Myxococcus hansupus: one gene and its partner. Each later gene encodes a partner of the first gene's protein in a complex. Links are inferred from orthologs where the notes say so. Each region holds a gene or a part of one and is shown on either strand. Other genes may lie near its edges. The genes, in order: A176_RS21695 and dnaN.

Region 1 (14,993 bases):
GCCGAGGATGCCCGGGAAGCGGTGTCCAAGTTCACGGTGCTGTCGCGCTCGGGGGACTTCAGCGTGGTGGAGGTGCGCATCCTCACCGGCGTCCTGCATCAGGTGCGCGCGCATCTGGCGGGCATCGGCGCGCCCATCGTCGGAGACAGCCTCTACGGTGGCCGAGAGGCCCCCGGGCTGGGGCGATTCTTCCTGCACGCCCGCTCGCTCGGGCTGACGCACCCGGTGACGCGCCAGCAGATGACGGTGAGCAGCCCCCTGCCCCCGGAGCTGCGCGCGGAGTTGGAGCGGCACGGACTCCCCCTGCCGCGAGGCGAGCAGCGGGATTGAGCGCCGTTGTCACTCCCCCATCACCTTCACGATGACGCGCTTGCGCCGCTGGCCGTCGAACTCCGCGTAGAACACCTGCTGCCAGGGCCCCAGGTCCAGCTTCCCGTTGGTGACGGGGATGATGACCTGGTGGTGGACGAGCATCGACTTCAGGTGCGCATCGCCGTTGTCCTCGCCCGTGCGGTGGTGCCGGTAGTCCGGGCCCGCGGGCGCCAGGTGCTGAAGCCACTCCCAGATGTCTTCGTGGAGGCCGGGCTCGTCGTCGTTGACGAAGACGCCCGCGGTGATGTGCATGGCGGAGACGAGGACCATTCCGTCCTGGATGCCACACTTGCGGACCAGTGAGGCCACCGTGTCGGTCAGGCGGACCAGCTCGCGCCGCTCCCGCGTCTCGAACCACAGGTATTCCGTCAGGCTCTTCATGTCGGTCTCCGCCAGGCGTCAGAGGGCCCCATTACAATGACTCACATCATGCGAGCCATCATCCACGTCGACATGGATGCCTTCTATGCGTCCGTGGAACAGCGGGACAACCCAGCCCTGCGGGGCAAGCCGGTCATCGTGGGCGGTCACGCCCAACGCGGCGTGGTGGTCGCCGCATCCTACGAGGTCCGCCCCTTCGGCGTGCGCAGCGCCATGCCCATGGCCCGGGCCACGAAGGCCGCGCCCCACGCCATTGTCGTGAAGCCTCGCTTCTCCGCGTACGCCGAGGCCAGTGAGCAGGTGTTCGCCATCTTCGAACGCTATACACCGCTCATCGAACCGCTCTCGTTGGATGAAGCCTTCCTCGACGTGACGGCGTCCGTGGGCCTCTTCGGCACGCCCGCGGACATCGCCCGGCGCATCCGCAAGGAGATTGCCGACGAGCTGAACCTGCCCTCCTCCGCGGGCGTGGCCACGGTGAAGTTCGTGGCGAAGATTGCCTCGGACCTCGCCAAGCCCAACGGGCAGCGGGAGGTGCGCGCGGAGGAGACGGTGGCGTTCCTCGCGGGCCTGCCGGTGTCACGCCTGTGGGGCGTGGGGCCGAAGACGGAGGAGGCGCTCAAGCTGGCCGGGCTGAAGACGATTGGGGATGTGGCGGGCAGGGACTTGGAGTGGCTGGAGGACCGGCTGGGCTCCAGCGGGCGGCACCTGTGGGAGCTGTCCCAGGGCATCGACACGCGCGAGGTGGTGCCGGACCGCGCGGCCAAGAGCGTGGGCGCCGAGGACACCTTCGACGAGGACCTCGCGGGGACGGAGGCGCTCAAGCCGCACGTGCATGCCCAGGCCCTGCGCGTGGCCCGGCGGCTGCGGCGCGCGGCGCTGAAGGGGCGCATCGTGCAGCTCAAGTTGAAGTTCTCGGACTTCACGCTCATCACCCGGCGCACCACGCTGCGCGAGGCCACGGATGATGGGCAGACGCTCTACCGCGCCGCGCTGGAGCTGCTGGAGAAATCACACCAGGGCAAGCCGCTGCGGCTCACTGGCGTCAGCGTGCAGTTGGACGAGGAGCCGCCCCAGCTTGGCTTGTTTCCCGCCGCCGCGCCGCGCACGGCGAAGCTGAACGCGACGTTGGACAAAATCGCGGAGCGATTCGGCAGCAAGGCCATCACCACCGCGGACATCGCGGGCAGCGAAGCCACCGACAATCCAGACCACCGCTCCGAGCGGCCCGTGGACAAGAGCGGGCCGAAGCCCTGAGCCGCGAAGGCGCCTCATCCTTGCGAGGCGTGCGTTGCCCCTTCGCAGGGCTACCGACAGCGCCAAACGGGCCGAAGTCCTGAGCCGCGAAGGCGCCTCATGCCATCAAGGCGTGCGTTGCCCCAGCACGGAGGCTCAACGCTCGCGCGTTGGCGGGCCCGCGCCCAACAGACTCGGCCCGGAGTCGTGCCCCGAGCCGAGAGACGTCACCCTCAGGCGTCGCCCGCGTCCGAGCTCGACTCGGAACCACCGGCGCTGTCGCCAGAAGAGCCATTCGAGGAGGGACGGCGACGACGGCGGCGGCGCTTGCGCTTGCGCTGCCCACCAGAATCCCCATCACTCTCACCGGCGGCAGAGCGCGGCTGCGGCACCTCGCCGGCCTTCCATGCCTCCAACTGCTCGCGGTTCTCACCCGTGGCCTCCACCGTCATCTCGAAGACGGTGAGGGCCTCGTTGAAGAGCGGGTGGCGCTTGAACGCGGCGCTGCGGCGGCGGCGCTCGCCCGACAGCGTGCGCTGGGCCAACAGCAGCATGCGGCAGCGCTCGGCGATGCGGCGCGGCAGGCGCGCGGACTGGACGAACCCGGCCAGCAGGTCCTCCACCACCTGGGACACAGAGGCGCGGCCACCCTCCTGCGTCTCCTCGGGCCCCGTCGTGCGGCTGATGGGAATCAGCAACATCGCCAGCAGGATGGCGTCGTCCAGCGCCTCGCCGGAGGACACGCGCCGGTCCAGTGACTCGGCGAAGGCATAGAAGGTCTTCTCCCCTTCCTTGCCGTGCTGCTTGAGGTAGGCGTTGACGGGCGGCAGCAGGATTTTCAGCGCGTCCAGCGCGTCCAACAGCTTGAGCGCCGGAGCGGACACGCCGCCGCGGATGAGCCGGAAGGTCTCCTCCAGCAGGCGCGCGGGAGCGCAGCGCGGCAGGTCCTCCACCGCGCCTTCCATGGCCGCGTACGTGCGCGACTCGATGTCCAGCTCCAGCTTCGCCGCGAAGCGCACGGCGCGCAGGATGCGCACCGGGTCCTCACGCATGCGCACTTCCGGGTCGCCGATGGTGCGGATGAAGCGCTCGTCCAGGTCGCGGCGACCCCGGACGTAGTCAATGACGCGCCCTTCGGCAACGTCATAGAACAGGCCGTTGATGGTGAAGTCGCGGCGGCGCGCGTCTTCCTGGGCCGTGCCGAAGACGTTGTCGTGGGTGATGAGCAGGTCCTCACCGTCCCCGTCCTCCTCGCCGCTGTTGGCGTTCGCGGCGGCCTCCAGCTCCGTCGGATTCGCGCGGAAGGTGGAGACCTCGATGATCTTCCCGCCCTTGAAGTAGACGTGCGCCAGCCGGAAACGGCGGCCAATGAGCCGGCAGTTCCGGAAGATGCCGCGCACCTCGTTGGGCGTCGCGCTGGTCGCGATGTCGAAGTCCTTCGGCTTGCGCCCCAGCAGCAGGTCGCGCACGCAGCCGCCGACCATGTACGCCTGATGGCCGTGCTGGTGCAGACGCAGCACCACCTTCAGCGCGTCCGGGTCCAGCTCGTCCGGGTCGATTTCCGCCGGCTCACCGGTGGGCCGCACGTGCGGCGCATGCAGCGCGCGCTCCGCGGGCGTGGGCTCCGGCTCGGGCTCGAGGACGGTGGGCACCTCCTCCAGGTCCTCGTCACGGGCCTCGGCGGCGTCCTCCGCCTCGGCGGCGGCGAGCACCGCCTCGGCGGCCTCCGCGCCCAGGACGGTTTCATCCAGGCCGTTGTCGGAGGCGTCCGCCTCGTCGTCTTCCTCTTCTTCGTCGTCCGACTCAGCGTCGGCGTGAGCGGGGGGCGGGAACGCCGGCTCGGCAGGGGTGGCGGCCTGGGCTTCGAGGGTCTCTTCGGGGGCCTGCGCGTTGGCGGCCTGGGGCTCGGAGGCGCTGTCCTCTTCGGGGGGCGCCGACAGCTCCGGATTGGAGTTCATGGGGACCTCTTGTGCGCCGCGCTCGGAAGTCCCTGCCGCCTCGGGAGAGGCAACCTCGCGCGCGTCGTTCTCGGGCGCAGGTGGCAGCAGACCGCCGGCAGGCGGCGTTTCAGTCAAATCTCGCGTCATCAGCCAGTGGCGCCCCACACGGAGCGCTTGATGGCCAGCCGTCTATACCGCATCCTCCGGGTAGGGAGTAGCGAGTGACGACATTGTTGTCGGATGTCGTCGGCTGGCGGGGCGTATCGCCTGCCCTCCTGTTCCGGGCCTCGGGACGGGGAACGCGTTTTCACTGTCCTGTATCAACACCCCAGCGCCGGAAAACGTTCTGGGGCCGGGCCACGCGGGGAACGCAGGTCCGCCACCAGGGCAGCCAGGCAGGCCGCGCCCTACCCGGGCTTGGACCGGCCCTTGTGGTTTCTCGGCAGCGCGTGGTGGATGAGGGACACGTAGTCCACCGCCTGGACCGGCGGCGGCGGCGGGGGCGTGCCCAGCGCGGCCAGGCGCTTGCTGAACGCGGCCAGGATGTCCGGCATGGGCCGCATCGCCGCGAGCAGCTTGTTGGGCCCCTCCAGCGCCTGGGACAGCGCCACCGCGGCCTGCTGGAGCGGCAATCCGCGCCGCAGCAGGTCCTGGAAGGAGTTGGACAGGGTGATGATGTTGTGCCCCGCCGTCTGCACCATCTCCACCGCGATTTTCAGCACCTGCGGCGCCGTCAGGTGGCCATCCGCCAGCAGCACCAGCGCGGCCTGGAAGTAGTTGAAGATGGGCACCACGCGGGGGCCATACGCCGTGAAGTGCGCGGGCGGCGTGAGCCGGTCCAGGTGGATGAAGATGCGGCGCACCGGGTCGCCCACCGGAATCTTCTTCCATGCCTCGCGCACGCGAATCGCGTCGTCCGGGTAGACGCCGCCGGCCTCCAGCACCTGCGACAGCACGCGTTCATCCACGCGGCCGGCAATCAGGTCCGCGAAGAGCGAATAGATGAACGCGTCCGCCTCCGCGTCGTCACCGAAGAGGACTTCCTCCGCCTCCACGGGCGCGTGCACGCGGCTCTCCAGGATGGCGGGCAGCTTGTAGCCCACCTGCCCGCGCAGGGCCCGGAAGCGGCCGCGCAGCAGGTTGCCCACGTTGTCCTTGAGGACGAACTCGTCCCACCGCACGCCGTCCAGCTTGAGCTTCTCCTCCAGCACGGCCCGCATTTGCTTCGGGCTGCCGGAGACGATGCACAGCCGCGAGTCGCCGTTCTCCGACAGCTCGCGGATGAGCGCGCTGGCGCCGGGCACGGCCACCTTCTGGTGGGCCTTCTGGAACGCCGTCCGCACCAGGTCGCGGAGCGAGTCGAACTCCGTCTGGAGGTACGTCTTGTCCAGGTCCCACCGGTAGATGCGCCGCGGCGGTCGCGGATCGATGCGGTCCGGCAGGCTCACTTCGTCAGGCCTTCCCGGATGGCGGCGCCCAGGTTGTTCGACACCACCTTCGCCGCGACCTTGCCCGCGTTGGCGATGGCCCGCGACTTCGAACGCCCGTGCGCCTTGATGAAGATTTTATCGAACCCGAGGATGGGCGCCCCGCCGTACTGGTTCCAGTCCGTGATGTCCTTGATGCGCTGGATGCCGCTGGACAGCATGGCCAGGCCCGCGCGCCACCGGAGGCTCTCCTTGTAGGCGTACTGGGCCAGCTCCACCACGGTGTCGTGGACGCCTTCCAGCATCTTCAAGCACACGTTGCCCACGAAGCCGTCGGTGACGATGACGTCCGCGGTGCCCTTCGGGATGTCGATGCCCTCCACGTTCCCGATGAAGTGGATGTCCTTCATCTCCGACAGGCGCGCGTGCGCCTCCACCACGCGGGGCGGGCCCTTCTGCGGCTCGATGCCGTTGGACAGCAGCGCGACCTTGGGCCGGTCGTTCTGCGAAATGATGCGCGCGTAGGCGGAGCCCATCACCGCGAACGTCACCAGGTCGTCCGCGGTGGCCTCCACCGTGGCGCCCACGTCGAGGATGAGGGAGAACGGGTCGCCCTTCGCGCCGCGCACCGAGCGCGTCGGGTACACCGTGGCCAGCGCCGCACGCCGCACCCCGGGGATGAGCTGGAAGTGCCGGGCACACGCCAGCACGCCCGCGCCCGTGTTGCCCGCGGACACCAGCGCCTGGGCCTCGCCCTCCGCCACCAGCCGCGCGGCCACCGCCACGGATGCGTTCGGCTTGCGCGCCAGCGCCTCACCGGGCTTCTCGTCCATGCCGATGAAGTCCGCCGCGTGCTGCACGGAGATGCGCTCGCCGTTGTGCTTCGTCTCCGCCAGCGCCTCGTCGATGAGCGAGCGGTCCCCCACCAGAAGCGTATGGATGTGGGGAGACTCGAGCGACAGCATCGCCGCTCCCCGGACCACCTCGGCCGGGCCGTGGTCCGTTCCCATGACATCGAAGGCAATCGTCACCGGTTGCGGCTGCGTCCCCACCATGTCCTCCATCTTAGGACCTTTGTTCGGCCCCCGCGCCTGCCATTCTCGCCTGCGTCACCAGGGACAAGCCCAAAAGTCCCGACAACGCCACCATTGCCGCCGCCGTCCCATACGGCGCCCCCGGCCCCAGTCGGGTGAAGAGCCACCCGCCCAACGCCGGCCCCAGAATCCGCCCCAGTGAGCCAAAGGCCTGGTAGGCCCCCAGCACCGCCCCCAGCCGCTCCGGCGGAGCATGCAGGGATACCAGGGCGGACAGACACGGCGTCACCAACGCCGAGCCCACCGCCAACAGCCCCATCACCGGGAAGAGCCACGCATAGTCCGGCGCCACCGGCAACAGGGCCAGTCCGGCCGCCGTCAGGCCGAAGCCCACCGTGGCCAGCAGCGCCTCGCGCCCGGGCTTGCTGCCCGGCCCCCCCGTCAGCCGGCGCACCAGGCCGCCCTGCACGAGCACCGAAATCACGCCAATGGCCGCGAAGAGCCAGCCCGAGCGCAGGCTGGCCTCGCGCAGCACGTCCAGGTCCGTCACCGCCGCGCGGAGGAACAACCCACCCTCCTGGAGCGGCACCGGGCCGGACGACAGGAAGCGCGTCAGCAGGTAGACGGAGAAGGTGCCCTCCATCTGCGCGAAGGCGGTGGTGAACACCAGCATCAGCACCAGGCACCGCCCCACCACCGGCAGGTTCATGGCCAGCGTGGCGCCCTTGAGCGTCCGCGCGTGGCCCTCGCCGGGACGGCCCGCCACGCGGGTCTCCGGCAGGTAGAAGTACGTGCCCGTCAGGTTGATGGCCACCAATCCCGCCGCGAACAGACCGATGGCGAGGTTGCCGCCCCAGGCGCCCAGGAAGCCGCCCAGCGCCGGTCCCAGCACGAAGCCCAGCCCGAAGGCCGCGCCAATCACGCCCATTCCCCGCGCCCTGTCCCGCGCAGGGGTGATGTCCGCCACCACCGCCTGCGCGGTGGAGATGTTGCCACCGGAGATGCCGTCGATGACACGCGCCAGGAACAGCAGCGGCAGCGACTGCGCGAAGGCGAACAGTAGGTACGCCAGCAGCGAGCCCACCTGACTCATCAGCAGCACGGGCCGGCGGCCGTACCTGTCACTGAGCCGGCCCAGCACCGGGGCCGACACCAACTGCATCAACGAGTAGATGGAGATGAGGAGCCCCACCGTGAAGGGCGAGGCGCCGAACCGCACGCCGTACACGCCCAACTGGGGAATCAGGATGCCGAACCCGATGAGGTCCAGCGCCACGATTCCGAAGACGACACGGAGTGACGCCGCCCGCCGCACCACCGGATGCCCCTTTGCGCAAAAGAAAACCGCCAGGGCGCGAAGATAGCGCCCCGGCGGCTGGAATGGGGAGAAGTCCTGGGCCGAAGCGCGTTACATCGCCTCGGCGGACTGGACGCCACGGTTCGCGGTGTCGCGCTCGATGCAGCCCTTCGTCATCGTGTACTGGTAGGTGCCCAGCTCGTCACGCCAGTACTCGCCCTCGTACGGCCAGTAGAGCTGGTCGTCCTGCACGGCGACGGAGTACTTGTACTTCTTGACGATGGCCGTGCGGCCGCCCGCCTTGAGCTGCTCCTCCAGGAACTCCTTCTCCTTGGTGGTCGTCTCGAACTTGATGCGCAGGCCGTTTGCGAGGAGCTGCTTGAGCGCCACGAGCTCCGTCTCCAGCTTGCCCTTGGCCATGATGCCGGCCTTCGGAGATGAGCGCCGTGCGCTGCACCTTGAGCCCGTCCAGCAGGGACTTGCTCAGCTCGGAGTACTTGAAGGTGTCCGGCCGGTTCGCGAAGGCGTCCATCTCCCCCTCGAGCTCGAGGATGGAGTCGTTCGTCTTGCGCAGGTCCTGGTCCGTGAGGGCCAGCCGGAGGATGCGCTCCAGGATGACGTCCGTCTCGTTCTTCTCCAGGCCTTCCTTGTTCTTCTTCTGAACCTCGGCCAGCACCGAGTAGTACTCGCTGGCGTCCATGTTCTTCTTCACATGCGCCTCGAGCTGGTCGTGGACCGGCAGGTAGGTGCGCTCGAAGTCCTGGAGGATGATGTTGGACTCCCGGTAGCGGCAGTTCTCGTAATAGATGACCGCCTTCAGGATGAGGGCCTCCGGGAAGTACTCCTCGCGGAAGAAGGGCGACGACAGGGTGATGAGGTTGCCCAGCGCCTGCTCGTACTGGCCCACGCGGTAGTTGGCCCAGCTCGACTCGAAGAGCGACTCCAGCCACTGGGTGTTACCGCGCTCCACCTTGCCCAGGTAGAAGAGCGCGAAGCGGTTCTGCTGCATGCCGTAGTGCGTCCGGGCAAGCTGCATGAAGGCCAGCTCGCGCAGCGACTTGTCCAGCTTCGCCTGCTCGGCGCTCTTGCCCGCCACCGGACGGGTGAGGCGCACCACTTCCTTCATCGCCTCGATGGCCGCCAGCATCTCGCCGTTGGCCCGCTTGGACGCCGCGTCCTTCTGACGGCTGCCGTTGCGGAAGGAGGACAGACCCTCCAGGTACTTGGCGCGGGGGAAGAACGTGTCCGTCTGCGGGATGGTGAGCGCCAGGCGCTTCACTTCCGCGAAGCTCTTGTCCGCCTCCTCCGGCTGCCCCACCTGGTCCAACGCGCGGCCACGCACGAAGTGGTAGCGCGCCAGCAGGTAGCGGAACTCGTTGCGGTACTTCTCCGGGAACTCCTGGTTCGCGTGCCGGGCAATCTCGTCGAGGATGACCGTCTCGTTCTTCGTCTTGCGGCTGATGAAGAACAGCCACTCCAGGCTCGTCTTGAAGAACTTGGTGGACGGCCCCAGGGAGAGGATCTTGGAGAACTCACCCAGGGACGAGTGGTACATGCCCATGCGGTAGAGCGACTTGGCCAGCACGTAGCGCGCCTCGGTGTGCAGGCCCGCCAGCTTCGGGTCTCCCAGCAGCTCGTGCGCCGCCATGGAGGCCTTCTCGTACTCGTCGTTCTTGAAGAGACTGACGGCCACTTCCAGGCGCTGGCGGTCGGCCGTCTTGCCGGAGACGTCCACCGCGTCGAAGGACATGGTGGGCGCGGCCGGCTTGGGCGACTCCTGCGTCAGGTCCAGCCCCATGCCCGTGTTCGCCGGCGGCGCGGCGGGGGTGGGCGAAGGCGCGCGCGCGGGCGTCGTCGACTCCGAGGCGGGCGCCACGGAAGAAGACGTGTCGTCGGCGGAGGTGTCGTCGTCGTCCCCGTCATCCTCTTGAACGGGCGCGGCCTTCGACTTGTCGGTGCGGGCCTTGCCGCGGGCGGGCTTCTTCTTCTTGCCCGTGGGACGCTTCTTCTTCTTGGACTGACCGGACAGGTCCAGCCCCTCGAAGCTCTGCGCGAACGTGGGGGCCGTCCATGCGAGCGACAGCCCGATGACGGCGACGCGGATGAGCCGAATGGAGCGCATCATGACTCGGACCCGAAGAAGAAGGAGACGCCCAGCTCGAACAGGAGCTGGTTGCGCAGGTAGTTGCCGGAGACCTCGGTGCCCTTCTCCACGTAGATGAGGTCACGCAGCTCGGTGCGCAGCGTGATCCACCGGTTGAGGAAGAAACGCGCGCCCACGCCCAGGTTGGCGCCGGGGGTCAGGTAGTTCTGCGCCAGGCTGCCCGGGGTCTCGCCGGGACCGCGGTACTGCACCACGGAGGCACCCGCGATGCCGTACAGGTCGAAGTGGACGAACGTCTCGGCCAGCAGCGACACCTTGCCGTAGATGGGCGCCCACTGGACGTCCGCGCCGCCCAGCAGCCGGATCTGCCCGGGGGCGTTGCCGTCGAGCTCGTCCATCGTGGGAGGCACGCAGCCGCGCGTGGAGCCTTCACCACCGTCGCCGAAGGTGCACTTCTGCGCCGCGCCCGCCACCGTGTTCACGGAGTAGCCCACGCGCAGGCTGATGCCCAGCGTCTCCATGGGGTGGTAGGTCAGCGTGCCGCCGAAGATGTACTTGCTGTAGAACGCGTCACGCAGCGACAGCGTCGCGGACGGGCTGAACTCGAAGCGGCCCTTCTTGAGGAACACGTGGCCGGAGACCGGCCGGACGCGCTCACGCAGGGGCCCGAGCCGGTCCTTGTCCACCTCGGACACGTCGCCGGCCTCCGTCTCCTCGGCCGTCTGGGCGAACCCCAGCGCGGGCGCGGTGAGACACAGGGCGAGAAGCACACGAAGAAGGCGCTTCATTCGGAGTCCCTCCCCGTCGACTTGAAGGGCAGGAACAGCGAGATGCCTGCGTTGAGCGTCATGACGTTCTGGATGGCGCCCTTGCTGCTGCCCAGGGGCTGATCCACATAGGAGGTGTTGATGAGGGCCACGTTCACGGCGATGTAGTCCTGGGCCACGAAGCGCATGCCCAGGCCCAGGTCCGCGGCCGGATTGAGCCCCCGCCCTGGAAGCGCCGAGGTCTCCGTCCTCACCACGCCCGCGCCCGCCAGCAGGTAGCCGTCGAAGTGGAGGATGGAGTTGAGGAAGGCCACCTTGCCGTAGATGGGGCTCCACTCCACGTCGCCCATCGCGGACCACTGGGGCACGGAGTAGAAGATCTTGCTGTTGAAGGTCCGCTTGGCGGTGCGCACGTCATCCGACGGCACCACCTGCATCGCCGTCGCGCGGGCCGAGATGGCCAGCGTGTCGGCCAGGTAGTAGGCGCCCCGGACCGCCAGCCCCACCTTCGAATAGAAGGGGTCGTTGACCGAGAGGCTCAGGAGCGGCGTCAGCTCGAAGCGGCCCTTCTTGAGGTAGACCTTCCGCTGGACGCTCTTCACCCGGTCTTCCTGGGTGATGTCCACCAACGGCAACTGCGGATCCGCTTCCAATGGCTCGTCCGCGGGGCGGGACGCCGCGGCCGGAGTGGCCTCCTCGACGGGAGGAGGCACGGGTGATTCTGCGTCCTGCGATGACTCGGCCTGCGACTCGTCGGTGAGGTCGAGTCCCATGCCTTCCTGGCTCTGAGCGGATGCCAGCGCGGGCACCAGACACAGGGCGAGCAGCAACTTGGGGCGGTTCAAATCCGGAGGCTCCGTGAGGGAGGGGGGCGTAACTGCCACCGGGGGTTCAGCGCGACTCTCGGCTTGCACATCCTATCGGTCGTATTCCCAACCATCAACCGCTCCGAGCACGCCTGCTCTCGACCTATCCCTCCGGTATTCCTTCATAATTCCACCCGTCGCACCGTCGTACGGGGACGTTGGTGTTCCAGGGGGCTGTGCTACCCTTCCCGGGCTCGCGGGCCCGAGGTCCCGTGCCCCATCCCCCCTTTGTAGAGGTCCGAGGTCCCATGAAGATGTTCGTGCGAACCGCCCTCATGATGTCCACCGCGCTGCTGCTGGGTGGCTGTGAGGTGGCCAGCGAGATTGGCAAGCCCTGCACGCTGGTGCGCAAGGCGACCCCCGAAGAGGAGGCGGCCAACAACTCCCGCACCATGCCCATCCTGGAGCGTGAGATCGCCCCGCGGCAGGACTTCATCTCCTTCGGCTCCGTCGAATGCGAGGACCTGATCTGCGTGCGGGATCAGGACTACCCCCGCGCCCTCAACGAGGACGGCTCGCTGAACGAAAACGCGCCGGCGCGCGGCTACTGCACCAAGCCCTGCGTCGAGGGCGGCTCGTCCTGTGACGTGACGGACACCAACGACGTGAACCCGGATCTGCCCGGCCGCATGTCGTGCCGCTCGCTGCTGTTGGATCAGGACACGCTGGAGGCGCTGCGCTCCGCGGATGAAGCCTTCTACCGGCGCACGTTCGGCGAGAACAACTCGCCCTTCTTCTGCGCCGGCGCGCTCATCCCGCGTTAGGCCACCCGACACTTTTCGCGCGGAGGGGTAGACCTTTCCGCGCGGCTGGTTCGTAAAGACAGGGCCCGCGCCGTCTTCCGCAAGGAGCCCTGTCGCATGAACCGAACGGTCCTCTTCCTCAGTCTGGCTGGTGGCCTCGCGCTCACCGCCCTCGTGCTCGGCCTTCCGCAAATGGGGGCCGGCACCCCGAAAGAGCCCCACACCGTCTCGGTCCTGACGCCGCCTCCCCCGCCGCAGCCGCCGCCTCCTCCCGTCGCCCCGTCCACCACGGGCGGCTCGCTCACGCTGACGAGCCGGCTGTCGCATCCGTACATCCCCGCGGGCGCCTCCGAGCTCTTCGCCACCTTCGACGTGACGGGCGCCCAGGTCCCCGGCGCGAAGCGGAGCCCGGTGAACCTGGCGCTCGTCATCGACCGCTCGGGCTCCATGAGCGGTTACAAGCTGGCGCAGGCGAAGCAGGCGGCGCGGCACCTCATCGGCTTGTTGAACGACGAGGACCGGCTGGCCATCGTCCACTACGGCTCGGACGTGAAGAGCCTGCCGGCCATGCAGGCCACGGCGGGCAACCGCGAGCGGATGTTCCAGTACGTGGACGGCATCTGGGACGAGGGCGGCACCAACATTGGCGCGGGCCTGTCCACGGGCCGCTACCAGTTGTCCACCGCGCAGCAGTCCTTCGGCGTCAACCGCCTCATCCTCATGAGCGACGGCCAGCCCACCGAGGGCCTCACCGCGGACGCGGACCTGACCGGCCTGGCGCGCGAGATGCGCGCCTCCGGCATCACCCTGAGCGCCATTGGCGTGGGCACCGACTTCAACGAGGACCTGATGCAGGGCTTCGCCGAGTACGGCGCAGGCGCCTACGGCTTCCTCGAGGACGCCGCCCAGCTCTCCACCCTCTTCCAGAAGGACCTGCAGCAGGCCGGCACGACGGTGGCGCGCGCCGTGACGATGACCTTCACCCTGCCCGCGGGAACGTCGCTGGGTGAGGTGCTCGGCTACCGCGCCAGCCAGACGGGCAATGAAGTGCAGGTGGCGTTGCCGGACTTCTCCGCGGGCCAGTTGGAGCGCGTGGTGGTGCGGCTCAACGTCAGCGGCGACGCGGTGGGCAGGACGGTCCCCGTGGTGGACCTGAAGCTGGCGTACTCCGACCTCATCCGCGACGCCGCCGCGCTGAACACCGCCTCGCTGTCCGCGGTGGTGACGGACCGGCGCGAGGAAGTGGCGGCCCGTCAAGACCGCGACGCCACCGTCTATGCCGCCCGGGCGCGCAGCGCGGTCAACATGCAGAAGGCCGCCGAGGCGCTCAGCGAGGGCCGCAAGGACGAGGCGAAGCTCTACCTGCAACAGAACCAGGCCCTCTTCCGCGAGACGAGCGCCGTCGCCGGTGCCGCCGCGGTCGCCACCGACCAGGCAGAGCAGCAGGCCGCGCTCGACGAGTACGACAGCGCGGAGGGCGAGGACGCGCGGCGCTCGCTCGTGAAGAAGAGCAAGGTGAAGGCGCTCAAGAGCTTCGGGAAACTGGGATCCACCTACTGATGTAACGGACTACGGGTTATCCGGGAGACCCGCCGCACTGCGTCGTGTTCACGATCGTGTGCAGGCGGGTCGTGAAGTTTCACGAAGGGGCCCACAGAGGATGCATTCAGCTCTAAGCTATGGCACCTCAAATCAACCTGTTTCCCAAACCAGTGGAGCCCCCCTCATGCAGCTCCCGCAGTTCCAGACGCTGATCGACATCTTCAAGCGCAGCACCTCCACCTTCGGCAGCCGCGAACTCTTCGGAGAGAAGAAGAACGGGCAGTGGGTCTGGACGACCTACTCTCGCTTCGGGGAGATGGTCGACGACCTGAGAGGGGGGCTCGCGCAGTTGGGCGTGGGCGCGGGCGACCGCGTGGCCGTCATCTCCAACAACCGCCTGGAGTGGGCCGTGGGCGCGTACGCCACGTACACGCTCGGCGGCGCGTACGTCCCGATGTACGAATCGCAGCAGGTGAAGGAGCTGCAGTTCATCATCAACGACAGCGGCGCCAAGGTCGTCTTCTGTGCCACGGATGAAATCGCGCAGCGCCTGCAGGCCGTGCGCGCGGAGCTCCCGAACGTGGAGCACCTCATCCGCTTCAGCGGCACCACCAGCGACGCGGACAGCTTCGCGACGCTGCTGCGCCGGGGCGCGGAGACGCCCACGCCGCTGGTGAGCCCCAAGCCCACGGACCTGGCCGGCCTCATCTACACCTCCGGCACCACGGGACAGCCGAAGGGCGTGATGCTCAGCCACCAGAACATCGCCCGCAACGTGTCGGCGATGCACGAGGTGTTCCCCATGACGCCGGAGGACCGCTCCCTGGCCTTCCTGCCCTGGGCGCACGTCTTCGGGCAGACGGTGGAGCTGCACGCGCTCCTGTCCATGGGCGCGTCGATGGCCGTCGCGGAGGCGGTCGAGAAGATCATCGACAACCTCTCCGAGGTGAAGCCCACGCTGCTCTTCAGCGTGCCGCGCATCTTCAACCGCATCTACGACGGCCTGCAGAAGCGCATGGCCGGCGAGAAGGCGGTGACGCGGTTCATGTTCCACCGCGGCCTCGCGGTGGCGGCCCAGCGCCGCGCGCTCGCGGAGCAGGGCAAGTCGAGCGGCTTGCTGGACCTCCAGCACGCCTTCTTCGACAAGGTGGTCTTCTCCAAGGTCCGCGCGCGCTTCGGCGGGCGGTTGAAGTACGCCTTCTCCGGTGGGTCGGCCATCTCCAAGGAGGTGGCGGAGTTCATCGACAACCTCGGCATCACCGTCTACGAGGGCTACGGCCTCAC
Region 2 (15,086 bases), 2.7 Mb from region 1 along the record:
CTATGCGCTGCGGCGCACCGCCACGAAGAAGCTGGGCGTGCCCGACGTGGCGGTAGCGCTGACGGAAGACGCCCTGCTCGCGGGCCTCGCCTCGCGGCTGCTGCCCACCTTCGAGGCGCCGACAGGACGCGTGGTCACGCTCCCAACGTAACGCGCCGATGGCGCGCGCGATGCGCATACCGCCCGCGCTACTCCGCCGCGTGGGCGATATGCCTCTCGCGAGGCCACGCCGCCAACGTCACGAACCGCATGCGTCGCTACCGCCCACGCCACGCCGCCGCGTGGGCGATATGCCTTTCACAAGGCCACGCTGCCAACGTCACGAACATCAAGCGTCGCTACTGCCCACGCCACGCCGCCGCGTGAGATGCCTCCGCTCGCGAGGCCACGCCGCCAGCGTCACTACCGCCCACGCCACGCCGCCGCGCGCGCGGCGTGCACCAGCGTGGGCAGGTCCTTCCCATCCAGGCCCGCGTCGGCGTCAGCATCCGCTGTGGGTACCCGCACGCGCTCGGGTGAGAACAGGCGCGCGGGCGTCTGCCCCTGCCCACGAAGCAGGATGAACAGCCGCAGCGCGTCCCGCAGCCGCTCCACGTCGGGGCCCTGCTCGTCCCGCGCCCGCTGCGCCGCGGTCCACAGCCGCGCCCACGCGGTCTCCTCGTCCCAGGTCCCCACGGGCCGCTCACGCGACAACACCGCGAGCCGCGCGGCCACCTCGAACAGTCCCGCGCGGCCTTCGCCAAATGCCTCACACGCCGGAAGCCGGATGTCTCCAGACGCGTCGACCTCCGCGGACTGCGACGGCACCTCACCGCCAGCACGCCCCAGGTCACCGGACACAGCGCGCCCCAGCTTCGCCTCACGCGCCGCCAGCCACACGAGCAGCGCCGGCACCTCCGCATCGAGCGGCACCACCGGCTCCAACTGCGTCTCCATCAACGCCCGCAGCCGAGCCCAGGCCACCCCGCGCCAGAACGCCGCGTGCAGCAGCAGCTCCGGCCCGCTGCGAGGCACCCGCTGCGGCGCCCGAGACGCACGCGCCTCCAGGAACCGCTTCACCTGCCCGCGCGTATCGAAGTGATCCAGCCGCTGCCACAGCGCCGCCAGCGAGCCCTCCGCCAGGGGCAGCGCCCGCTGGAGCGCCTCCGCCTCCTCCACCGTGAAGGGAAACAGCCCCTCCGGCGCGGGCCGCTTGAACACCTGTTCGAACACGTCCGCGGCGGCGCACGCGGCGCGCAGCTCCGGCAGGTTGCGCGGCAACAGCTCCACCGCCCGCGCCCAACTGTGCCGCCCCAGGAGCGGCCCCGCCTCCAGCACCGTCTCTTCCAGCTTGAGCAGCGCCTCGCCCAGCGTCGCCGGACGCGCCGCCACGGGCAGCCGCTTGAAGGCCGCGTGTTCCACGGCCTCGCGCAGGCGCTCCACCTCGCGCATCAGCTTCAGCGGCTCGGCTTGCTCCGGCCAGCCCTCCGCGGCGGCGCGGCGCTTCAGCGCGGCCAGGGTGGCGTCCACCTCCGGCTGCGCGCGCGCCACCTCCAGCAGCAGCTCGAACTGCGCCCGCACACGGTCCTTCCAGAAGAAGGCCGTCAGCATCCCGCGCAGCGCGCGGTAGCGCAGGCGCGTGGCCTCCAGGAGGTCCGCGCGGTCCTCCAGCCGGGCGCGCAGATTGTCCGGATGCGTGGCCATGCCTTCACCATAGGAAGGCACCGGCCCCGTGTCAGGCCCCCCAGGGGGCCGATCGCCTCACGAGTGAACGGAAGGCGCCGTCCGCTCACACCCGCATGGGCATGACCACGGCGGTGAAGCTGCGGTCGCCAGGGGCGTGCAGGACGCCCGGGCTGTGCTCGTCACCCAGCTCGAAGGACACCTCGTCCGTCTCCGTGACGGCGAGCACGTCCATCAGGTAGCGCGCGTTGAAGCCGATGACGACGCTGTTGCCCTGGTAGGCCAGGTCCAGCACGTCCTTGGCCTCGCCCAGGTCCGGGTTGCTGGCGGTGATGATGAGCTGGTTCGTCTCCAGCCCGATGCGCACCGCGTTGCTCTTGTCCGCCGACAGCAGGGCGATGCGCTTGAGGCTCTCCAGCAGGCGCACCTTGGGCACCAGGACGACCTTCTCCCCTTCCTTGGGGATGACGCGCTGGTACTCGGGGAACTGGCCGTCGATGAGGCGCATCACCATGGTGAGGCCCGGCTTCTTGAACAGTGCCGAGTTCTCCGCGAAGCCCAGGTGGCACTCCGCGTCGGGCGCCTCGTCCAGCAGGCGCTTGAGCTCCATCAGGCCCTTGCGGGGGATGATGACACCGCTCTTGAGCTTGAAGTCCCCCGGCAGCTCGCGCTCCACCAGCGCCAGACGGTGACCGTCGGTGGCCACCATGCGGACCTTGCCGGTGGACTGGGGCTCGAAGAAGACGCCGTTGAGGATGTAGCGCGTCTCGTCGCTGGAGATGGCGAACTGCGTCTTCTTGATCATCTCCAGCAGCGTGTTGCCCCCCACCTGCACCAGGGGCGCGTTCTCTTCCTTCGGCAGCTTGGGGTACTCCTCGGCCGCCATGCCCACGATCTTGAAATGGGCCGAGCCGCTGGAGATGTCCACGTAGTTGTTGGCCAGCTTCTTCAGCGTGACCTGGGCGTCCGGCAGGTTCTGGACGATGTCGAAGACGTACTTGGCGCTCAGCGTGACGGCGCCCGTCTTGATGACCTCGGCCGGGTGCTCGGACACGATGCCGATGTCCAGGTCGAACGCGGTGACCGTGATGCCGCCCTTGTTCGCGGTGACGAGCACGTTCGCCAGGATGGGCATCGTCGTCTTGCGCTCCACGATGCCCTGGGCGCGGTAGAGGGCCTTCTTCAGCTCGTCGGCGGCGATGCGGAATTCCATCGGAGGGCGTCCTTACAGGTCACGGCCCTGGAGGCCGATCATGCAGGCCGGATGTAGCCCCTGCACTCCTCTCCGTCAACGCGCGGAGTGCAGCGCCACGACAACACTGTGGGAGGCGAAGCACCCCACCCACCCGCTGCAACTGACCGCCAGTCACCAATCCAGCCCCCGGGCTGGCCCCCAGCCGCGAGCCGGAGCACACTGGCGCCTCTTTTCCGCTGGAGCCCGTCATGAACAGCCGCCCGCTGCTGCTCGCCGCTCTTATCCTTGGCCTCGCATCCGGGTGCAGCAAGCCGCCCGGCGCCTCGTCCGCCCCGCCGCTGGCGAGCGAGAATGGAACCCCCTCCTCGGAGCCGGCCGGCAACGCCGCACCCCGGGACAGTGAGAACGGAACGCCCACCATGAACGCCCCCACCAACGGTTCCCAGCCCAAGCAGGGTGAGAGCACTTCCTACATCGTCAAGGACAGCGGCGTGCGCTGCTTCGCCCCGCCCTGCCCCACCTACAACGCCTTCCCGGCGGACAAGCCGGACGCGGAGCCCATCCCCGTGCACGAGCTGGAGCTGTCCAGCGTGGCGGAGGGCTCGGACGAGAAGATGGAGTCGTTGATCCGCAAGACGCTGGACGGCACGGGGCTCAAGGTCCAGGGCACCCTGGAGACGCGGCCCAACGCGGGGCCCGCCGGGGCGGCCACCGTCCTGCGCGCCAGCAAGGTGGAGAACTGAGCCAGCCCACCCGGGTGGGACTCAGATTTGGATTCCCACCTGGAGGCCGGGCCAATGCTGGAGGCGTTGATCCGGCTCCGGGTTGCTCTCACTGAAGGGCATCCGGGTGATGCTGTCGAAGTCCGACGCGCCCCAGGAGAACCAGGCGTTGTACGTGGGCCCGGCGAACACGGCCAGGCGCGGCAGGAGCTGGAAGCCCACCATCAACCGGGCCTGCCCCAGCACGTTGCCGCCGTCGCCCTCCAGGGGGTTGCGCACCGGCTGCACCGCGCCGCCGGTGACGTCCAGGTCCACCCAGAGCCGCCGGGCGAGCGTCATGTGCCCGCCCACGCCCACCGCGAAGTTGAAGCGCGCGTCGCGGCCGGGCTCCAGGCCCGCCATCAGCGTCAGGTAGATGGGGCCGCCGCCAATCTTCACGCCCATGTTGGCGACCTGGATGTCGCTGGCCCAGAACTCCATGTGCGCGCTGCCCCGACGCAGCCCACGCGAGGCGGACTCCGGGGCGCCGTCACCCGCCTGCTGCGCGAAGGTGCGCTCGCGTCCGTCGAGAAGCGTGAGGCGGTGCGCGAACAGGGACTCGGCGGACGCCGCTCCCGCCCACAACCCGAATGCGAGGAGGGCAAAGGATTTCATCACTCATGCTTTTCCAGCGTGAGGGACACCTGCGTCAAGTTCCCGGGCAATGACAGTGCTGCCGAGGATGCGTCGGGTTTTCCCGACAGCGCCCGCGCGGCGGCCAGCACCGGTTCCACGTCGAAGGGCGCGTCGGAAGCGACGAAGATGAAGCGCTCGAAATGGGGCGCCGCGTCCAACTCGTAGGCGCGGGAGAGCGCCTGCGTTCCGGAGGGCGCCAGGGGCATGGCCTGGGTGCCGCCCTCCTCCGGCGCGTGCAGGGTGACCGCGCCGTTGCCGTCCACCGAAACGATGACGCCATGCGAGCGACCCGCGGCCACGTACGCCACCTGCACCACGTCACCCGCCGCGGCGGCGGCTCCGTCTGCGAGGCGCTCCGGGCGGGCGGCGGCCTGCCGGTGGATGACGAGCTGCGGTGCCAGGCCCTTGATGCGCGTCACTTCCGGGAAATCCCCGGGCGCCGTGCGGGGCTCCACCTGTCCGGCGGGCCAGACCACCACGAAGAGGGCCACCGCGGCGAGCGCCGGGACCAGGCCCCACGCGGGCGACAGGTGGAAGGAAGGGCGCGGCGCGTCCTGGCGCGACGCGCGGGCCTCCACCTCGCGGACCACGCGCGCGGGCGGCAGCGTCTCCAGGGTGGCGCGCGAGTCCGCCTCCAACGCGGCGAGGCGGGCGGGGCCGTCGGGCTCCTCGGCCAGCCGGGCACGGGCGGCGGCCAGCTCCGTGGGCGGCAGCTCGCCCAGGGCGATTCGTTCCAGCAGCCAATCCGGGGTGCGGTGGGCGGATGTCATGCGGCCTCCAGCTCCAGCTCTTGCAACACTGCGGACAGCGCGCGCAGACGCTTGCGCACGCCGGACACGGACAGGCCCACCTCGCGGGCCGTCTCCTCCAGCGTCATTCCATCCACCAGGTGCAGCACGGCGATGTCCTGACTGGACGCGGGCACCCGGCCGAAGAGGCGATCGAGCAGCCCCCGCGCGGCGGTGCGCGCCTCCGTGTCCTCGGCCGCGGCAATCTGCAGCACCAGTTCGTCCTCCCGATCCTCCGGGCGCCGCTTCGCCCCCCGCAACTTGTTGAGACACACGGTGGTGGCGATTCGGTGCAACAAGCTGGAGGGCGCGGCGTCCTTCAGCGCGCCCTGGTAGCGGAGCAACTGGACGAACACGTCGTGCATGGCGTCCACGGCCTTCTCCTCGTCACGCAGGAGGAAACGGCAGCGCCGGAGCACCTGGGGGCCGTAACGCCGGTAGTAGGCCTCCACATCGATTGACACCGGTCTCACGCCTCCCTCGGTTGCCGTGACAAGGGGAACACCGCCCGCCCGGAGAACTGTCACCCGGGCTGTTCCTTTTCAGGGCCCACACTGGCGCGTGCGGAAGCGCGACCCTAGTACCCAGGTACAATGCGGCCCACGGAATCGGTAAAAGCTACAAGCAAGCAGGCATGCAGGCGCGAGAAAGAAGGACTGGCCTGTGTCGGGTTGGCGATGAAATCGGGGCGCATTCGCTGTAACTGAGAAACGCAATCCCGCTACCGTCACCCCTTCGCCCCCCTGCGCCCGACTCCGTGCTGACCTCTCACGACTCCGCCCTGACCGGACTGCTGAACGCGTACCTGTCCGCGCAGCTCGCCGGCAACCGGCGGGAGGCGCTGCGGCTGCTCGTGGACGAGGGACTCCTCCAGGGCATCCCCATCCAGACGCTGCACCTGGAGGTGATTCAGCCCGCCCAATACGAGATTGGCCGGATGTGGCAGGAGAACCTCATCTCCGTGGCGCAGGAGCACCTGGCCACCGCCGTCTCGCAGCTCGCGCTGGCGCACCTGTATCGGCACCTGCCTCGGGACGCCTTCAACGGCAAGGTGGTGCTCGTCTCCTGCGTGCAGGGGGAGTTGCACGAGGTGGGCGCGCGCATGGCCAGCGACTTCCTGGAGATGGCGGGCTTCGACGTGCGCTTCCTCGGCGCCAACGTCCCGCCGGAGCACCTGGCCCGCATGGTGAACGAGATTCAACCCGACCTCGTCGCCCTTTCCGTGACGATGTCGTATCACCTCCCCGCGCTCCGGGAGGCCGTGGCGCACGTGCGCAAGACACGCCCCAACGTCCCCATCGCCGTGGGAGGACTGGCCTTCCGCTGGGCCCCCGGGCTGGAGACGGAGCTGGGCGTGAACTTCTTCGGCAAGGACGCGCGGGAATTCGTCGCGTCCGCCTGCCGGGTCCTGGGAGTCTGAGAACCGCATGGAGAGCGTGAGCAAGAGCGTGGAAGCGCGGGCGGACCGGCTGGCCACCGCCTCGCAAGAGGCGCTCTACCAAGACCCCTTCTGGGCCGCCCGCTACGGCCTGGAGCGGGCGCAGCGCTTTGGTGACGAGGACGCGCGCTTCCACGTGCGCTACCTGGTGCAGGCGCTGGAAGAGCAGCGCCCCTCCGTCATGGAAGGCTACGCGCGCTGGCTGCGCACCCTGCTGGTGACTCGGGGCATGTGCTCGCGGCACCTGGATCAACACTTCGCCGGCCTGGCCACCGCGCTGGAGGCGGAAGGTTGGGGCCCGGGCACCGCGCCCCACGACTACGTGGGCGCCGCGCGACAGGCCCTGCGCTACCTGGACGGGCCTGCTCGCCTGCTGGAGGAGGAGGCGCCCGGGCTCTCGCGCGCCGCCACGTCCCGCCTCACGCTCTACATCATCCCCGAGGACCAGCCGCGCCTCGAGGAAGAGCTTCAGTTGCAGTTGTCCTACCTCGCGGACGCGCTCGCCGCCGGCAAGCCCACGCTCATGGGAGACCATGTGCGCTGGTACGCCGGCTTCTGGCCGCGACGCGGTTTTGGCCTCCTGGCATTTCCCAGTGTGCTGGGCATGTTGAAGTCCGTGCTGGGCTCACGTCACCCCGAAGCACGGGCGCTCCTCGCGGAAGCGGGAGTGTCCTGGGAGGAGACCCGTTCATGAGGCATTCCGCCTCTCCGGAGCCGCAGTTTTTCGACGACCTCAGCCGAGAGGTCGCCCTGGTCTGCGACGCGGGGGGTACGCTGACGTGGGTAGACCCCCGCGCTCGCAACCTCCTCGCCGCCGAGCCTGGACAGACGCTGCGCGCCCTGGCCGCACAAGGCACCGAGGAGAAGGTGGACCGGCTGCTGGTCCAGGCCCGCGACGAGAAGGTGGAGGGTTGGGAGCTCATCCTCTGCCGCGACCAGATGCCCGCCACCTTCGCCTTCCGCGCCCGCCCGCATGAGGGCGGCGTGTTGATGGTGGGCAGCCTGGTGCCGGAGGACTACGGCGTCGCGCTCGAGCGGGTGAGCACCACCCTGAGCGAGCTGTCCATGCTCCACCGGGAGACGGAGCGCCAGCAGCGCGAGCTCAAGCGCCGCGCGGACGAACTGGCGCGGCTCAACTCCGAGCTGGAGGAGTCCAACCGCGGCGTGCGCAGCCTCCACGCCGCCCTGGACGAGAAGGCGGAGAGCCTCCAGCTCGCCGCTGAAATCAAGAGCCGCGTGGTGGCCAACGTCAGTCACGAGTTCCGCACGCCGCTGCACTCCATCCTCGGTCTGTCGAAGGTGCTGCTCAATCCCATCAACGGCCCCTTGAGCGGCGAGCAGGAGAAGCAGGTCCAGTTCATCCGCAACTCGGCGGAGGCCCTCTTCGAGCTGGTGAACGACCTGCTGGACCTCTCCAAGATGGAGGCCGGCAAGACGACGCTGCGCCACAGCCGCTTCGTGGTGCGCGACGCGCTCAGCGCGCTGCGCGGCATGATGAAGCCGCTGCTGCCGCCCGGCTCGCCCGTGGAGCTGCGCCTGGTGGAGCCCGCCGAGCCCCTGGAGATGGAGACGGACGAGTCCCGCCTCAGCCAGGTGCTGCGCAACCTGGTGTCCAACGCGCTGAAGTTCACGGAGAGCGGCCACGTCAGCGTCTCCGCGGAGCCCGGTCCCCGCGACACCGTGGTCTTCACCGTCCAGGACACGGGCATTGGCATCGCGCCGGAGCACCACGAGCGCATCTTCGAGGAGTTCTCCCAGGTGGAGAGCCACCTGCAGCGCAAGGCGAAGGGCACCGGCCTGGGCCTGCCCCTGGCGCGCCGGCTGACGGAGCTGCTGGGCGGCACCCTCTCCGTGAAGAGCACCCTGGGCCAGGGCGCCACCTTCACCATCACCATCCCGCGCGTCCACGTGGAGATCGCGGAGATGACGGGCCTGACGGAGCGCAGCGAGCATCTGGACCCCAGCCGCGCGCCGGTGCTGGTGCTCGAGGACGACCGTCAGACGCTCTTCCTCTACGAGAAATACCTGGCCCGCTCCGGCTTCCAGGTGCTGCCGGTGCGCAGCACGGACGAAGCCCGGCGGGTGCTGGAGCGCGTGCGGCCCGCCGCCATGGTGCTGGACGTCATGTTGGAGGGGGAGACGAGCTGGAGCTTCCTCGCCGACATGAAGAACAACGAGTCCACCCGCGACATCCCCATCCTCGTCGTCACGGTGACGGACCGCGAGCAGAAGGCCCGCGCGCTGGGCGCCGACGAGTTCTGGCTCAAGCCGGTGGATGAAATCCAGCTTCAACGCAAGCTGCAGGCCATGGCCCGCACGGGGCCGGTGGAGCGCATCCTCATCATCGACGACGATGACGTGCACCGCTACCTGCTCAAGCAGCTCCTCAAGGACATGCCCTACTCGCTGCTGGAGGCCGCCGGTGGCAAGGACGGCGTCCGGCTGGCCCGCGAGAAGTCGCCGCACCTCATCTTCCTGGACTTCGTGTTGCCGGACATCACCGCCTTCGACGTGCTCGACGAGCTGAAGGCGGACCCCCGCACGCGCGACGTACCCGTCATCCTCCACACCTCGCACGAGTTGAAAGAGGACGAGCGCACCCGCCTGGCGAAGGAGACCGCCGCCATCCTTTCCAAACACACCCTGAGCCGCGAGGTGGCGATTACGCGCATCCGGGACGCCCTGTCCAAGGCGGGCCTCGGCGCGAACGCCATGATGGAAGGGAGCCGCCGTGGTTGAATCCCGTCTGGCCACCGTCCTCAACGTCAACGACGACGACGCGAACCGCTACCTCGTCAACCGGCTCCTGTCGCTGGCGGGCTACAACGTGCTGGAGGCGGCCACCGGCATGTCCGCGCTGCTGTTGGCGCAGCAGCACCGACCGGACGTCGTCATCCTGGACGTGAAGCTGCCGGACATCAGCGGCTACGAGGTCTGCGAGCGCCTGCGCGCCGACCCGAACACCTCCGCCATGGCGGTGCTGCACACCTCCGCCACCTTCGTCACCTCGGACAAGAAGGTCCGCGGCCTGGATGGCGGCGCGGACGCCTACCTCACCCAGCCCTTCGAGGGCGCCGAGCTCATCGCCACGGTGAAGTCCCTGCTGCGCCTGCGTCACGCGGAGCAGGTGGCGCGCAACCGCGCCAACGAGCTGGCCGCGATGGACCGGCGCAAGGACGAGTTCCTCGCCATGCTGGGCCACGAGCTGCGCAACCCGCTGGCCGCCATCATGACGTCCATTGGCATCCTGCAGCGCAGGCCGGCGACCGATGACAAAGAAGCGCGCATGCGCGGCATCATCCAGCGACAGACGAATCACCTGGCGCGGCTGGTGGATGACCTGCTCGACGTCAGCCGCATCACCCGTGACAAGGTGGAGCTGCGCCCCGGCCGGCTGGACCTGATGCCGGTGCTGCGGCACGTGCTCCAGGTGACGCAGCCGCTGGCGGATGCGCGCGGGCTGGCCCTGGACGTCACCCTGCCCGCCGGCTCGATGTGGCTGGACGCGGACGCCACGCGGCTGGAGCAGGTCTTCACCAACCTGCTCGACAACGCCGTGAAGTACACGGACCAGGGCCGCGTCACCCTGCACGTGGCGCAGGAGGGCGTGGACGGCTCGGCGCGCGCGGTGGTGCGGGTGAAGGACACCGGCATCGGCATTCCGCGGGACGTGCTGCCCCACATCTTCGAGCTCTTCGCCCAGGCGGACACGTCCCTGGAGCGCTCTCGCGGCGGGCTGGGCATTGGCCTGACGCTGGTGCGCAAGCTGGTGCAGCTCCACGGCGGCGAGGTGACGGCGCACAGCGGCGGCCCCGGCCTGGGCAGCGAGTTCGTGGTGAAGCTGCCGCTGGTGGACGCGGTGGGCCTGCCCCACGCCGCGCGCAACGCCGCGGACCTCCGGCGAGGCCGGCGCATCCTCCTGGTGGAGGACAACGTGGACGCGCGTCAGGCCATGCGCGACCTGCTGGAGCTGTGGGGCCACCAGGTGGCGGTGGCGCCGGATGGCCTCCAGGGCGTGGCGCTCGCGGTGTCGAACCCGCCCGAGCTGGCGCTGGTCGACATCGGCCTGCCGGGCCTGGACGGCTACCGGGTGGCGGAGACCCTGCGCCACCGCGTGGGCAACGGCATCCGGCTGGTGGCGATGACAGGCTACGGAGGCCCCGAGGGACGGGACCAGGCGATGCGCGCTGGCTTCGACCGACACCTCGTCAAGCCCGTGAAGCCTGACGAGTTGGACCGAATCCTCTCCGAGCTGTGAGGGATTGAGGCGGCGGGCCGGGGCTCAACGGCGGTTCAACGCGTTGGCCACCAGGCCCAGCAACTTCACCTTGGCGGGCTCCAGCGGGCGCACGGTGCGCAGCAGGCGCCGCACCTCGGGGCGCTCCTGCGTCGCCACCGGCGGCTCGCCGGGGCGCGGCGCGCCATTGCTGGCGAGCCCCAGCAATTCGTCCGCGGAGACGTGCAGCTCGTGGCACAGCTTCATCAGCGTCTGCACGCTCGGCAGCATTCCGCCGCGCTCCAGACGCCCATAGACCTCGGTGGCCACATCGATACGCTCCGCGACGTCCGCCTGGGTGAGCTCCAGACGGTTGCGAGCGACACGCGCTGCGGCTCCGATGGTGGTTGCGAGTTTCTTGTCCATGCCTTACCGACCCGGAACGTTTGGCCGCTGGCATAGGACGTACGGGGGCAGACAGACAGAACTTGCCGGGTCAGTCTCCCGTTGTTCACCCATAGGGTTGCTGTGCATGCGGTGGACTCGCGGGGTCCATCCACCGTGCGCGGCCCGCGCGTTTTCTCGACGGAGAAGGGCACAGGGCTGGCCCGGATGGGCCCCCGCGCCGCACCCACCGCACCTGTCAGCGAGGGGACCTGATACGTTGGGCGGCGAATCTCCTACGGTTCCGTCGAGTCCTGCACGCTGTCCCGCCCTCTAGGGTTGGTTCATGTTTTCAACGTGCGCGTAAGGGCTCAGCCGGGCTCCATATCTATCCGGAAATACAGGGCTTGGAACATCCGGGAAAACCTCACCGGGTGTGCGAAAGCCGCTGGGAACCCAGACTGGGGGTATTTCCAGACTCAGGTAACAGAGCGGCGCGGCGTGCTGGGGGCTACGCTGCGCGGCGATGTCAGTCGGCCGGAATCTGCTGGTGAAGCTGTGCGTGGCCATGGGCGTGGTGGCGTTGCCATTGCTGCTGGTCATCCTGGGGTTCGTGCTGCCGGAGCTGCGCGAGCAGCTTCGCGAGGACCGCATCCTGGGGCTGAAGCAGGCGGTGGAGACGGCCTATGGCGTGCTGGAGGTCTACGAGGCCCGGGAGCGCGACGGCTCGCTGACGCGACAGGAGGCGCAGGAGCAGGCGGCGGCGCTGCTGGCGCGGCTGCGCTACTCCGGGGTGGAGTACTTCTGGGTCAACGACCTGGACACGCGCCTGGTCATGCACCCGCACCTGCCGGACATGCTGGGCAAGGACCTGCGGGGCTACCGCGACGTGCGCGGCAAGCCGGTGTTCGTGGACATCGTCCGGTTGGCGCGGGCGCAGGGCGCGGGCGCGGTGTCCTACGAGGCCACGCGGCCGGGCTCGCCAGAGGCCATTCCGAAGGAGAGCTACGTGAAGCTCTTCGCGCCCTGGGGCTGGGTGCTGGGCACGGGCGTGTACGTGGAGGACGTCGAGCGGGAGGTCGCGGCGGTGCGCCAGCGCATCCTCGTGGCGGTGGGCGGCGCGCTGCTGCTGGCGCTGCTGGCGGGCGTGTACCTGTCGCGGCGGGTGGTGCGGCCGGTGCAGGAGCTGGCGCAGGCGGCGCGGCGCGTGGCGCGGGGGGATTTGGACGCGCGGGTGGAGGTGCGCTCCTCCGACGAGGTGGGCCAGCTCTCGGCGGCCTTCAACACCATGGTGGGCGGGTTGCACGAGGTGGTGCGCGCGCTGGTGGAGGCGGCGGGGGCCACGGCGTTGGACGCCGAGCGCATCCGCACGTCCGCGGACACGCTGACCGTGGCGACGCGGGAACAGTCGGACTCGCTGCAGCGCGCGGCGGAGACAGTGCAGGGCATGAGCGCGCGGGTGTCCCAGGGCGCGGAGACGGCTCGCACGGCGGCGAAGACGGCGGTGGCGACGGGCGCGGTGGCGCGCGAGGGCGGCGAGGCGGTGGGGCAGGCGCTGAGGAAGATGGAGGAGATGGCCGGGGTGGTGGAGCGCTCGGCGACGACGGTGGAGCGGTTGCAGGCCTCGGGCCGGGTGACGGCGGAGATGCTGCGGCTCATCCAGCAGGTGGCGGAGGAGACGCAGTTGCTCGCGGTGAACACGGCCATCGAGGCGGCGCGCGCGGGCCAGCACGGCAAGGGCTTCTCGGTGGTGGCGGGCGAGGTGCGCAAGCTGGCGAACCGGACGCGCGACGCCGCGGGGCAGGTGCAGACGATGCTGGCCCGGAGCGAAGCGGACATGCGCGCGGCGGCGGAGCTGATGCGCCAGGGCACCACGATGGTGCACGAGGGCCTGGGCATGTCCTCCACGGCGGGCAACGCGCTGTCACGGCTGCTGGCCAGCGTGAATGAGATTGGCGGGACGGTGGAGCGGATGGCGGACGAGAACACGCGCCAGTCCGAGTCGGGCGAGCACATCGCCGGACGCATCCACGCGCTGTCGGCGCGCTCGACGGAGTCGGTGGCCGGCGTGCAACAGATTGCCCGCGCAGTGGAGGACCTGCACGCCCGGGCCTCCAAGCTGAAGGAGCTGGCCGCGCGCTTCACCGCGCGGGCTTGAGAGCCGGTGGGCGCCCGCTGGTATCCTGGCGGGCATGCGCCACGAACGAGGTGTGCTGCTCGCCAGCGTCTTGCTCGCAAGTTGCTCCAGCGCACCGTGGATGCCTCGCGAAGCCGAGCACTATGGATTCACGACGTCCGCCTCCCGGCGCGTCTGGGTCCGAGGGCCGTGGGAGGCCATCGTTCCCTCCAACGACATCGACGAGGTCATCGACCAGCTCTGCCCCGCCATCATGAAGTTGCCGGGCGCGATGGACCGCGACTATGGCCAGGAGTATTGCGGCGCGCTCTACACCCTGGGCGATGGGGTCTACCACGCCAGCTTCCCCTCACCACTCGGCCCCAGACGCCCCGTGGGGCCCAGCAAGCGGAAGACTTGTTATGCCCCCATGAGCATCCGCGATGAGCGTGGGCGGGCCTCGGTCATCGCGGACTACCACAGCCACCCGTGGTTCCCGTCCCCCATGTCCGAAGAAGACCGGAGAGCGAACACCCAGCGATACTTCATTCGCATCCAGTTCGACGCCCGGTGCATCATCCACAAGCTCGTCCCCTACGCGAACGAGCCTCGGCCCGGCGAGCTGTACGTCCGGGTGGACAAGCAGTGGCGGCTCGTCGGACACATCCTGCCTGACGATAAAGCCACGGGCCGCATCACCACGGTGACGGAATGAAGCTCAAGGTGCTCCTGTCCTGCATCATGCTCGCCGGCTGCGCCACCCGGCCCGGCCCTCTACCTCGTGTTCCTCCTGCGGAAGCGGCGTGGTTCAAGTTCCCCGATGCCTTGCCCGCGGATACCCGGCGCGAGGTCCCCGCGGCAACGGCGGCCGCCATTCAACTGGCCATGGATGATTTCCGGCCACGACATGTCCGCTTGCCCGAGGACGCGTCCGCCGTGGAGGTGTGTCTGAACCAGCGGCAGTCCTACGACGTGCGCACGGCGCCTTCGACAGAGGGAATCCTGCTCGTCCGATTCTCCGTCAGCCCCGGTGCCTGCATGCAGGAAGGCGCCGTCAACGACATGGGCGCCACCTACGCGGTGGACACGCAAGCCTGGCGCATCCTGGCGGTGCAACTGCCATGACGCCCATCCGCCCCTCTTCGCTTCTCGGGCTCGGTGCCTTGTCCCTGGCCTGCGTCACGGCTCCCGCGCCCATTCCCCGGGCGCCGGCTCAAGAAGCGGCACGCTTCAGCTTCCCACTCGAGCTCCCAGCAGAAGGGATGCTCCATCTGGATGGAAACACCGCCGCCGCCATTCAGCTCGCCCTGGAGGACTTCCTCCCGCGCGGGGCGCCGCTGCCCGCCGGCATCCCACCCGACGAAGCCTGCCTCCATCAGCAGCAGTCCTACGACGTGATGTCCGCGCCAGGGCCGGAAGGCGTGGTCCTCGTCCAGTTCACCCCAAATGATGCGGTCTGCCCTCCCCCACCCGGCCTCTCTGTCGAGGCCCGCTCCGGCAAGCCACTCCTGGACGTCACGACCTACGCCGTGGATGTTCGCACCATGCGAATCCTGTCCGTCGGCGTGCACGTTCGTCCGCGCTCATGATTCACGTGGCCGCGCGCTTCACCGCGCGGGCTTGAGAGCCGGGGCGCGGGGAGAACTTGTGGGCAACTCAGGGCGCGCCGTGCGTGGCGCTCAGGGCCCGCCGGTCGACCTTGCCCGCCGAGGTCCTTGGTAGCGCATCGATGAAGCGCACCGACTTCGGCGTCTTGTAGCGGGCCAGCCGTCCGTCGCAGAACGCCAGCAGCGCCTCGGCGGACGGCGCGGTGCCCGGCCGGGCGACGACGAGCGCTCGCGGCGTCTCGCCCCACTTCGGGTCCACGACGCCAATCACAGCCACCTCCGC

Evidence for each region.
Region 2: the proteins of A176_RS21695 (region 1) and dnaN are in contact, whole or in part, in a solved structure (PDB 1OK7), measured with the Escherichia coli proteins. The link is inferred for Myxococcus hansupus from one-to-one orthologs.

What each region holds. Positions count from the first base shown.
Region 1 is NZ_CP012109.1:5,619,565-5,634,557, forward strand. Bases 1-2,905 are described here. They hold A176_RS21695 (DNA polymerase IV), read left to right. Parts: upstream 1-801; coding sequence 802-2,010; downstream 2,011-2,905. Other genes in these bases: A176_RS21685 (RluA family pseudouridine synthase), read left to right, coding at 1-330; A176_RS21690 (secondary thiamine-phosphate synthase enzyme YjbQ), read right to left, coding at 340-753; pcnB (polynucleotide adenylyltransferase PcnB), read right to left, coding at 2,223-2,905. In the rest of the region: more of pcnB, read right to left, coding at 2,906-3,947; A176_RS21705 (phosphatase domain-containing protein), read right to left, coding at 4,337-5,377; phosphate acyltransferase PlsX, read right to left, coding at 5,374-6,411; A176_RS21715 (MFS transporter), read right to left, coding at 6,422-7,708; A176_RS21725 (outer membrane beta-barrel domain-containing protein), read right to left, coding at 9,809-10,579; A176_RS21730 (outer membrane beta-barrel domain-containing protein), read right to left, coding at 10,576-11,403; adventurous gliding motility lipoprotein CglC, read left to right, coding at 11,679-12,188; A176_RS21740 (vWA domain-containing protein), read left to right, coding at 12,285-13,727; A176_RS21745 (AMP-dependent synthetase/ligase), read left to right, coding at 13,894-14,993. UniProt on the Escherichia coli protein: Poorly processive, error-prone DNA polymerase involved in translesion repair and untargeted mutagenesis. Copies undamaged DNA at stalled replication forks, which arise in vivo from mismatched or misaligned primer ends.
Region 2 is NZ_CP012109.1:8,321,469-8,336,554, forward strand. The notes cover bases 823-3,820. They hold dnaN (DNA polymerase III subunit beta), read right to left. Parts: upstream 2,876-3,820; coding sequence 1,769-2,875; downstream 823-1,768. Other genes in these bases: A176_RS32790 (hypothetical protein), read right to left, coding at 823-1,683; A176_RS32800 (DUF6748 domain-containing protein), read left to right, coding at 3,277-3,600; A176_RS32805 (hypothetical protein), read right to left, coding at 3,622-3,820. Outside these bases: A176_RS32785 (DUF1990 family protein), read left to right, coding at 1-151; more of A176_RS32790, read right to left, coding at 403-822; more of A176_RS32805, read right to left, coding at 3,821-4,233; A176_RS32810 (hypothetical protein), read right to left, coding at 4,233-5,024; A176_RS32815 (RNA polymerase sigma factor), read right to left, coding at 5,021-5,506; A176_RS32820 (cobalamin B12-binding domain-containing protein), read left to right, coding at 5,800-6,462; A176_RS32825 (hypothetical protein), read left to right, coding at 6,470-7,174; A176_RS32830 (hybrid sensor histidine kinase/response regulator), read left to right, coding at 7,171-9,219; A176_RS32835 (response regulator), read left to right, coding at 9,212-10,738; A176_RS32840 (helix-turn-helix transcriptional regulator), read right to left, coding at 10,763-11,122; A176_RS32845 (methyl-accepting chemotaxis protein), read left to right, coding at 11,607-13,238; A176_RS32850 (hypothetical protein), read left to right, coding at 13,273-13,911; A176_RS32855 (flagellar basal body L-ring protein FlgH), read left to right, coding at 13,908-14,321; A176_RS32860 (hypothetical protein), read left to right, coding at 14,318-14,785; A176_RS32865 (acyl-CoA synthetase), read right to left, coding at 14,853-15,086. UniProt on the Escherichia coli protein: Confers DNA tethering and processivity to DNA polymerases and other proteins. Acts as a clamp, forming a ring around DNA (a reaction catalyzed by the clamp-loading complex) which diffuses in an ATP-independent manner freely and bidirectionally along dsDNA.